4 regions of the Aeromonas sp. AE23HZ002T15 genome follow, and region 1 is predicted to be linked to each of the others. Evidence: riboswitches for the same ligand, from Rfam matches in the RefSeq annotation. Region 1 holds a riboswitch; each other region holds the start of a gene.
What was found. Region 1 has a riboswitch for cyclic di-GMP ahead of ACT5M9_RS07205 (glycosyl hydrolase family 18 protein). Riboswitches for the same ligand answer to the same signal wherever they lie in the genome.
Positions count from the first base shown of each region.

Region 2: it holds a riboswitch for cyclic di-GMP, as region 1 does, so the genes downstream of both, gbpA (N-acetylglucosamine-binding protein GbpA) here and ACT5M9_RS07205 (glycosyl hydrolase family 18 protein) in region 1, are expected to answer to the same signal.
Region 3: it holds a riboswitch for cyclic di-GMP, as region 1 does, so the genes downstream of both, lafK (lateral flagellar response regulator transcription factor LafK) here and ACT5M9_RS07205 (glycosyl hydrolase family 18 protein) in region 1, are expected to answer to the same signal.
Region 4: it holds a riboswitch for cyclic di-GMP, as region 1 does, so the genes downstream of both, ACT5M9_RS16325 (glycosyl hydrolase family 18 protein) here and ACT5M9_RS07205 (glycosyl hydrolase family 18 protein) in region 1, are expected to answer to the same signal.

Region 1 covers NZ_CM201342.1:1,582,280-1,584,474, forward strand. Annotated here, with positions in the region: gene ACT5M9_RS07205 (glycosyl hydrolase family 18 protein) at 1-827, opposite strand, end outside; cyclic di-GMP riboswitch class I at 940-1,021, opposite strand; gene ACT5M9_RS07210 (ExeM/NucH family extracellular endonuclease) at 1,316-2,195, shown strand, end outside.
Region 2 covers NZ_CM201342.1:1,830,557-1,832,751, forward strand. Annotated here, with positions in the region: gene ACT5M9_RS08345 (M3 family metallopeptidase) at 1-606, opposite strand, end outside; cyclic di-GMP riboswitch class I at 1,095-1,180, shown strand; gene gbpA (N-acetylglucosamine-binding protein GbpA) at 1,242-2,195, shown strand, end outside.
Region 3 covers NZ_CM201342.1:3,018,537-3,020,731, forward strand. Annotated here, with positions in the region: gene lfhA (lateral flagellar biosynthesis protein LfhA) at 1-477, shown strand, start outside; cyclic di-GMP riboswitch class I at 672-759, shown strand; gene lafK (lateral flagellar response regulator transcription factor LafK) at 1,013-2,195, shown strand, end outside.
Region 4 covers NZ_CM201342.1:3,484,182-3,486,376, reverse strand. Annotated here, with positions in the region: gene ACT5M9_RS16325 (glycosyl hydrolase family 18 protein) at 1-880, opposite strand, end outside; cyclic di-GMP riboswitch class I at 993-1,079, opposite strand; gene ACT5M9_RS16320 (hybrid sensor histidine kinase/response regulator) at 1,283-2,195, opposite strand, start outside.

The DNA.
Region 1 (2,195 bases):
TCTTCCACCTGCACATCCACCTGGGCCGACTCGCCAGAGAGGCCACCCTTGTCGGTGGCCACCAGCTTGAGGCCGGTCAGCCCCTTGTTCTGGGGCGTCCAGTTCACCTGCCAGGGGGCGCTGGTGTCTTCGCCCACCTTCTGGCCGTTCACGAAGAGCTCGACCCTGGCCACGTCGTTGTTGGCGTCGGTGACATTGCCGCTCACCGCCGTGCTGCGACCCAGGGTCACCTTGGCACCGGCGGCCGGGCTAGCGATGCTCACCTTGGGCGCCTCGGGCGCCACCACGGCGGCGACATTGAAGCTGGCGCTGGCCTCGCCGAGCACCTTGCCATCCTTGTCCAGGGCGCGGGATGTCAGCTGGTGGGCTCCGACGCCGCTGGCGGTCCAGCTCGCCGACCAGGGGGCCGCGCTGCTCACCGCCACCTGGGTGCCATCGATCAGGTATTCGACCTTGACCAGGGCGCTGCTGTTGCCACCAAGGCTCACCGTCAGGGCGACCGGCGCCCCTTCGTTGACGCTGCTGCCGGCGGCGGGCGAGCCGATGGTGAGGGTCATGCCCGGCGTCGTGCTGCCATCGGTGAAGGGTTTCCAGGCATCGGCCCAGACGGTACCCACCCCGGGAGCATAGTGATAGGGCGAGGCGCCACACCAGCCGGAGTAGGGGAATTCCTTGCATTCGTAGAGGTTGCCCACGTTGCTGACGACGTCGCCAGCCTTGTAGGCGGTACCGGCCTGATAGGCGGGATAGGCGGCCTGCGCCCAGGCGGGCATGGCCGCGAGGGCAACCAGCATGGCGAGCCTGCTGGGCCTGAGGGTCTGTTGCATCTTGTTATCTTCCTTGTTGGTCTTGGCTTTTAATGACCGGGCAAAGCGCAACAGCAACAGGCGAAAGGGGTCGACAACAGGCCATGGACGGGCCACATACCCTCATGTCACCCGGGGAAGCCCCGCTATCTGTCATCGCTGGCAGACCGGAGGCTTTGCGTCCCGACATCACTGTCGGTTTGCTCTTTACCTGGGTTCCGTGAGGAACAGCCCGAGTATAGGAAGCAAGTGGCTAACACTCAATCTTCATTCTCAAAGAGAAATATGTAAACGCCGCCGTGCTCACACAATTTCGGCTTCGATGAGATGACATCTTTATCATCAATTTCATAGTGTTAGCTGTGTCAAAAAAATAGAGACAGCCTCTTTTGCTTCCCCATAATGTGCGCTGGTTCACTGGTATGAGCAGCCAGAAGTGTGACAATGCGCGCCCTTGGTTCAGGCACCAAGGCTATGGAAACACTGGCAAAAATAAAAAAGGAAACACAATGAAAGGTACCCCTACCCTGCTGTCACTGGCCGTGGGGCTCGCGCTCGCGTCCCCGTCACTCCAGGCCGCCGGCTTCAGCTGCCCGGCCGACAGCGCCCTCATCCCCATCCCCGCCATCCAGGGCAGTGGCGACAAGAGCCCCCTGGTCCCGGACGGTCAGTTCGAGAGCACCCAGAGCGTCTCGGTCAGGGCCGTGGTCAGCGCCCTCGGCGAGAGTCTGAACAAGGGCTTCTACCTGCAGGATCCGCAGGGGGATGGCGATCCCCAGAGCTCGGACGGCATCTTCGTCTATCTCAACGACAAGAACTTCGCAACCAAGTATCCGGGCATCAAGCCGGGGGCCGAGATCTGTCTGGAGGCCAAAGTCGAGGAGTATTACAACCACACCCAGCTCAAGCCCGTCTTCGACGGCGGCACGCCCCGTCTGCAGGTCTTGGCCCAGGGCACTGCCCCTGCCGCCACGGCGCTGCGGGTGCTGGAGGGGGAGACCCTGGCCCGGGCGCTGGAGCGCCACGAGGGGATGCGGGTGCGCCTCGATGCCGGCAGCGAGCTGAAGATCAGCCGCAACTTCAGCTACGACTACGCAGCCAGGCGCAACAACCTGGTGCTCTCTCACCTGGCCCCCCTGGTGAAACCGACCCAGCTGCACGTGGCCAATAGCGACGAGGCCAAGGCATTGGCCGAGGCCAATGCGGGCAACCGGGTGTTCCTCGAATCCGACTTCAAGGCCGCCGATGGCAAGCTGCCCTGGCTGCCCGCCTGGGAGCCCGAGCAGGGGTATCTGCGCATCGGCGATGCCCCGGTCAACCTGGAGGCTCTGGTCGGCTACAGCTACAACGAGTACCGGCTGATCGTGCCGAAAGAGCAGGCCATCACGG
Region 2 (2,195 bases), 250 kb from region 1:
GAACAGCTGCTCCGGACTCATCTGCTCGTTCTTGTGCACCTTGTAGTCGAAGTAGTCCCGATAGCCCATGGCGCGGGCAAAGCGGTTGCGAAGTGCCACCACCTCGAGGAAACCGTTGTCCACCACCCACTGCTCCAGGGTGTGGAACATGGCGATCGCACTCTGGCGCACCCCCTCGTTCTGGCTGGCCGCCAGCGAGGTGCTGGCCGCCGGCAGGCTGCCGGCCACCTGGCGCCCCTGCTCATCGAGCAGGCTGAGTTTGAGTTCCTTGCGGCGGGCGAACAAGTCTGCCTCGGCGGCCACCAGCTCGTCCATCAGGGCGGCGGCGGCCGGATCCTCGATCACGTTGCACTCGAAGAAGGCGATCCAGCCCCCGAGCCCGCGTTTGAGATCCGCCCCATCGGCCTCGGCCAGCATGGCCCGCAATATCGGCAGCCGCGCCGGATCGGCGCAGAAGGCCTTGTAAGCCTGTTCGGCAGCGGTGAAACCGGCCTGATCGTCGCTGGTGCCCATGTAGGTGGACCAGAACAGGTCCTCCTTGCGCCTGTGTACCTGCAGGTAGTCGGCGTTGAGCTGGTTCAGGTAATTCCTGGCATTGGAAGTCATAAGATCCCTCTTTATCGGTGGCCTCGGCCAGCCGTTCCTTTTTGGTGATGCCCCATCCTCGCGGGACAGGGCAGGGTGCGCCGGGATGCGCCCCATCACGCTAGCAAAAGCGGCCCCCCCTGTCTGCCAAATGCGGGGATTATCTGCGCAAGGGACGGCGCACTGCCCCCACTCTGATCCCTCGCCGGCCAAGCGACCCCACCCACGGCAGCCCACTCCGCCTCTCCAGAGCCACCCCCTTCACCCAAGGAAGCAGCCGGGGAGTGGGTGACGGCACAAGGCCTGAAGATGCATTCACACCTTCATGTTTAATATTCACGGAGGCCGCCGGAATACCGAATCGAGTGCAAATTTAAAAAGAAAAACAAAATCTTACGTATTGGCTCTACTCCGATGAGGTCAAGCTGTAAAGATTTACACTTAATAATTCAATCAAAAGAAGTCATGATAGGGAGGTCGTAGTCAAATGCGACACCATGACCCTTTTTGTAGTCATTTGGCAAACTGGTTGAAAGGCCAGGACGCAAAGCCTCCGGTCTAAAGACATGATGTCCAGGATAGCGGGGTTGCAACACCGTGTTTCGGGGAACTCCCCTGCCAACTTGACTGCCCACATCTATCGAACAGAGGAATGTATGGCAGCAACTATTCAACTCAATCGCCTCGCGGCCGCGCTGGCGCTGCTGGCCAGCGGCGGCGTGCTTGCCCACGGCTATATCAATCAGCCGGAAGGACGCAACTACCTGTGCAAGACCGGCGGCAACATCCAATGTGGCGCCATCCAGTGGGAGCCCCAGAGCCTGGAGGCAGCGTCCGGCTTCCCCAATGGCGGCCCGGCCGACGGCCAGATAGCCTCCGCCGGCCACACCCAGTTTGGTGAACTCAACGCCCAGACCAGCGATCGTTGGACCAAGCGCAACGTCCAGGCCGGTCCCTTCGCCATCGGCTGGACCTTCACCGCCAACCATGTCACCCGCAACTGGCGCTACTACCTCACCAAGCAGGACTGGAACCCGAACCAGCCGCTGACCCGGGCCTCCTTCGATCTCAATCCCTTCTGCGTGATCGACGGGAAGATGGAAAAACCCGCCATGCAGGTCACCCATAACTGCACCCTGCCGGCCCGCACCGGCTATCAGGTGATCCTGGGGGTCTGGGAGGTGGGCGATACCACCAACAGCTTCTACAACCTGATCGATGCCCGCTTCGAGGGAGGCACCCAGCCCCCCCTGACCTGGAGCCAGGGCGGGACCATCTATCCCTCCATCGATCTGGCGGCCGGTGACAAGGCCATGACCCGGGTGTTCGACGCCAGCGGCGAGCGCACGGATCTGCAAACCGTGCTGACCATCGCCAATACCGAGCAGGGTCAGAAAAACAACTGGGCCCACGCCCTGGCCAGCAAGATCAACGCGGAGCAGAGCCAGATCCGCGCCGGCCAACAGGGGACAGACGGTCAGTTCAACCCTGTCTACGGCCAGAACCCCGTCTACCTGAAGGCGGGCAGCAACCTGCAACGGGTCGAGATCCAGCTCGAGCAGCAGCAACCGCCCATCGGTGACAGCGTCAACGTGAGCGGCCTGGAGCGC
Region 3 (2,195 bases), 1.4 Mb from region 1:
CAGTTGCTCAAAGAGCAGATCAGCCTCACCGACATCCGCACCATAGCTACCACCCTGCTGGATGCGAGCGAGCTGACCAAGGATCCCGTCCTGCTGGCCTCGGACGTGCGCTGCGCACTGAGGCGGCAGATCGTCAGGCAGGCCATCGGTTCCCGGGACATCCTGGCGGCCTTCACCCTGGATGACAGGCTGGAGCAGACGCTGCTGAGCGCCATGAACCAGTCCCAGCAGCAGGGTAAGATCCAGCTGGACAGCTTCCCGGTGGATCCCCAGCTGCTGGCCCAGTTGCAGCAGAACATGCCGCTGGTGAAGGAGCAGTTGCAGCAGCAGGGCTATGCCCCTGTGCTGGTGGTCATGCCCCAGCTCAGACCCCTGATCGCCCGCTATGCCCGCTCCTTCTCAAAAGGTCTCAAAGTGCTCTCTTATAACGAGATCCCGGAAGACTTGCGGGTGGAGGTAATTGGCACCCTCGGCTGAAGTTGAATTGCCATGTCAACATCTTGATCAGGAAGTGGTTATTCCGCATATCTACTTGAATTGTCATATAAAGCCGTTATGATGTGACGGCTTTTGACGTGATGCACACTGGAATAAATAACAAAATACAAACAATCAGGTGTATCTCATGGCTTTAAGGATAACAAAGCCATGCCATCCTAATACGGGTCGTCGCATGATAAAGGCAAACTGAACTGAAAAGTCAGGACGCAAAGCCTCCGGTCTAACAGCATTGATGCTAACGATAGCGGGGTTACCAAGGCCATGATTCTCGCCTTGTTTTCATACCACTATAAGGTAAGCGCTCAATTAAGAAGCGTTATTCTTGTCGTGGTGCGTTTTTATTTATCACGGTCAGTTCTGTTGATTGATTCATGTGCAATCACAGGTTCGGGTTAATATGTTTTCTGATTTATCTATCAAGGAAAATTCAATACCCGTCGGTGTTGAATCGCACGCACATTTATTATTTGTCTCCTCATCGTTATCAAATGGAAACGATATTGGGGAGATGTTGTTGAATTGCGGCTACCGGGTTTCCTGCCAGGATTCCATCTCCCGGGCCAAGCAATTCCTCTCCTGCCATTCGGTGGATCTCATCCTGCTCGACATGGCGGTCATGACCGAAGCCGGCCCCTCCAGGGTGCATGAGCTGACGGGGGCCGACTGCGTCATCCTGGTCAATGAGGATCAGGCCTACCTGGCGGCGGAAGCCATGCGGGCCGGCGCCATCGATTACATCATCAAGCCCTTCAGCCAGCGCCAGATCCTCGATGTGGTGAGGGGGGCCTTGCGACTGCGCCAGGCCATTCCCAACCTGGTCGCGACCTCTGCCCTGAGCCTGCAGGTACTGCAACTCGCCAGGCGCGCCGCCAAGACCTCGGCCACCATCCTCATCGGTGGCGAGTCGGGGACGGGCAAGGAGCGGCTGGCCCGCTACATCCACGACATGTCCAACCGGGCGAACAAACCCTTCGTAGCCATCAACTGCGCCGCCATCCCGGAGGCCATGCTCGAGTCCATCCTGTTCGGTCACAGCAAGGGGGCCTTCACCGGCGCCACCGCCAGCCAGCAGGGCAAGTTCGAGCTGGCCCAGGGGGGCACCCTGCTGCTCGACGAGATCTCAGAGTTGCCCCTGGCGCTGCAGGCCAAGCTGCTGCGGGTATTGCAGGAGAAGGAGGTGGAGCGGCTCGGCAGCCATCAGGTGATCCCGCTGGATGTGCGGATCATCGCCGCCAGCAACCGGGATCTGAGGACGCTGGTGGCACAGGGGGAGTTTCGCGAAGACCTGTTCTATCGGCTCGATGTGCTGCCCATGAACTGGCCCGCCCTGCGGGAGCGGCCCGACGACATCCTGCCCCTGGCCAGCCACTTCATCGAACGCTACGCCGCCCAGCAGGGTTATCGGCTGAGCGAGGGGGCCAGCAGGCAGCTGCTCTCCTACGACTGGCCCGGCAATGTCCGTGAACTGGATAACGTCATCCAGCGGGCCTTAATTATGGCTCGCGGATTGCATATTCAGGCCGTCGATTTGATGCTGCCCCATTACGCAGCGGAGGCTGACAACCCGTTGTCGCAGGCCCTCGCGGCCCCCGAGGGGCTCAGCGAGACCAAACGGCATGCGGAATTTCAATTCGTCCTGGAGACGTTGCGCCGTTTTCGTGGTCACCGCACCCGGACGGCGGAAGCCCTCGGGA
Region 4 (2,195 bases), 1.9 Mb from region 1:
CGAAGGTGTCGCGCTTGGTCTTGTCACTGAAGAAGTAGAAGGGATCGGACAGGGTCCAGCCACCCACGGACGGCAGGATCTTGAGGTTTGGATTGGCTTTCTTGAGCGCCATCAGGTTGCCGAAGTTGCCCTTGTAGGGCTCATCGAAGGCGGTGAGATTGCCCTGTCCCATCTGGACCGCGGCCCAGGGATCGTGAATGGAGACCTTGAAGTCCTCACGGCCGGCGCAGGAGCGCTGCAGCGCCTCGAAGCTGCCGGAGATCTCTTTCAGGCTGTCGTTGATGCCGTTGCCGCCACAGATGGGGGTGAAGCCGTAGAGGATGTGCGTCAGGTTCTTGGCCGGGATCTTGTCCACGGTGAACTTGCGACCATAGACCCCCCACTCCACGTAGTAGGCCCCCACCACCTTGCCGGACTTGTTGGCATAAGGCTTGTTGTTCTCTTGCAGCGGTGCATTGAGCGGCGCCAGGTGGCTGCCGTCGGTGTCGGCCACCACTATCTCCTTCTTGTCGGAGAGGGTGCAGCCGTCGGCGTTGCACAGGGCCACCTGCATCTGGTAGCGGCCACCCTTGGTGACCTTGAAGTTGGCGGTGCCCGCCGCGCTGGCGGCGCCGGACCAGACTTCCTTACCATCGAGCAGCACCTTGGCGGTCTGGCCCACGTCGCCGGACCAGAGGTTCCAGGTCACGCTGACCGGGGCGCCATCCTTGTGGACGGTGACCAGCTTGTTGTAGGAGGTGGCGGCCTGATCGACCTGGATGATGGCGAACTTGGTTTCGCCCCAGCCGATGGTTGGTTTGCCGGGGGCGGCGGCGAAGGCGGAGGTAGAACAGATCCCCCCGACCAGGAGCGCCAGCAGGGAATGTTTTGGACTGAACATAGTTGAACTTCCTTATTTCGTTATTGGTATGAACAACGAAAAAGGCAACGCAACCTGACAGGTAACGCAGACAACATCGCTACCATGGCTTGGCTCCATGGACGATACAACCTGTGGTGGCCCCGCTATCCTAGGTACTCTGACCCTTAGACCGGAGGCTTTGCGTCCCGGACTTTCATCCGGTTTGCCTTTTTTGCACAACTTGGTTTGCGATGAAAATAATCGCCGAATGACTATAGATGAGAGAAAACCTCACGCCACCTAGTAGAAATGACAGTAAGAGGGACTCACTATTCAGAGTTGGCTGCGATCATGCATGCAAACCGGCGACAACGTCGCCGATGCATCGGGATGAGAACCGTTATCAGCCAGAAGGGCCAAAGATGGATTCTGTGAATGCAGTCACGCTATGGGCAACAGGAGGCTGTTCATCAGGGCCCTCAGCTTGAGGGGCTTGACCGGTTTGCTGACATAGCCGAAGCCGTGCTCGCGGATCTGCGCCTGCAGCTCGCTCTTGCGATCCGCGCTGATGATGATGCCGCCGATGCCGTTGCCATGGGCCAGCCGGATCATGTGCAGGGCCTGCAGACCCGTCTTGCCATCGTCCAGGTGATAGTCGGAGAGCACCAGGCGCGGCAGGAAGCCGCCCGCGATGAGCGACTGCGCCTGCTCCAGGCTCTGGGCACAGCGCACCTCGCAGCCCCAGCGCCCCAGCAGGGAGTCCATGGCGGTGAGTATGTCCTCCTCGTTGTCGATGCAGAGGATCCTGACCCCCTCCAGCTGACTGTCCCGCACCACGGGCGCCGCCACCGGCAACGGCATCACGGGGCGAGCCGCGAGGTTCAGGGTGATGGCGAAGACCGAGCCCACATCCGGCCAGCTGCGCAATGAGAGCTGATGGCCCAGCACCAGGGAGATGCCGCGGGCAATGGCGAGCCCCAGCCCCAGCCCCTGCTCGCGGGCGGTGCGGGAGTGGTCCAGGCGAGAGAACTCGTCGAAGATGGTCTCCTGCTTGTCGAAGGGGATGCCGGGGCCGTTGTCCCACACCTCGATGCGTACCTTGTCCCCGAGCCGGCGGCAGCCGAGCAACACCCGGCCCCCCGGGTTGTAGCGAAACGCATTGGTGAGGAAGTTCTGCAGCACCCGGCGCAGCAGGCGCACGTCGCTGTGGACCGCGAGCCGGCTCTCCACCACGGAGAACTGGATGCCTCCCGCCTGAGCCAGCACCCCGAACTCCGCCTTGAGGTTGTCAAACACGTCCCTCAGGGCGAAGTCGAGCTTCTTCGCCTTGAACTTGCCCGCCTCCAGCCGGGAG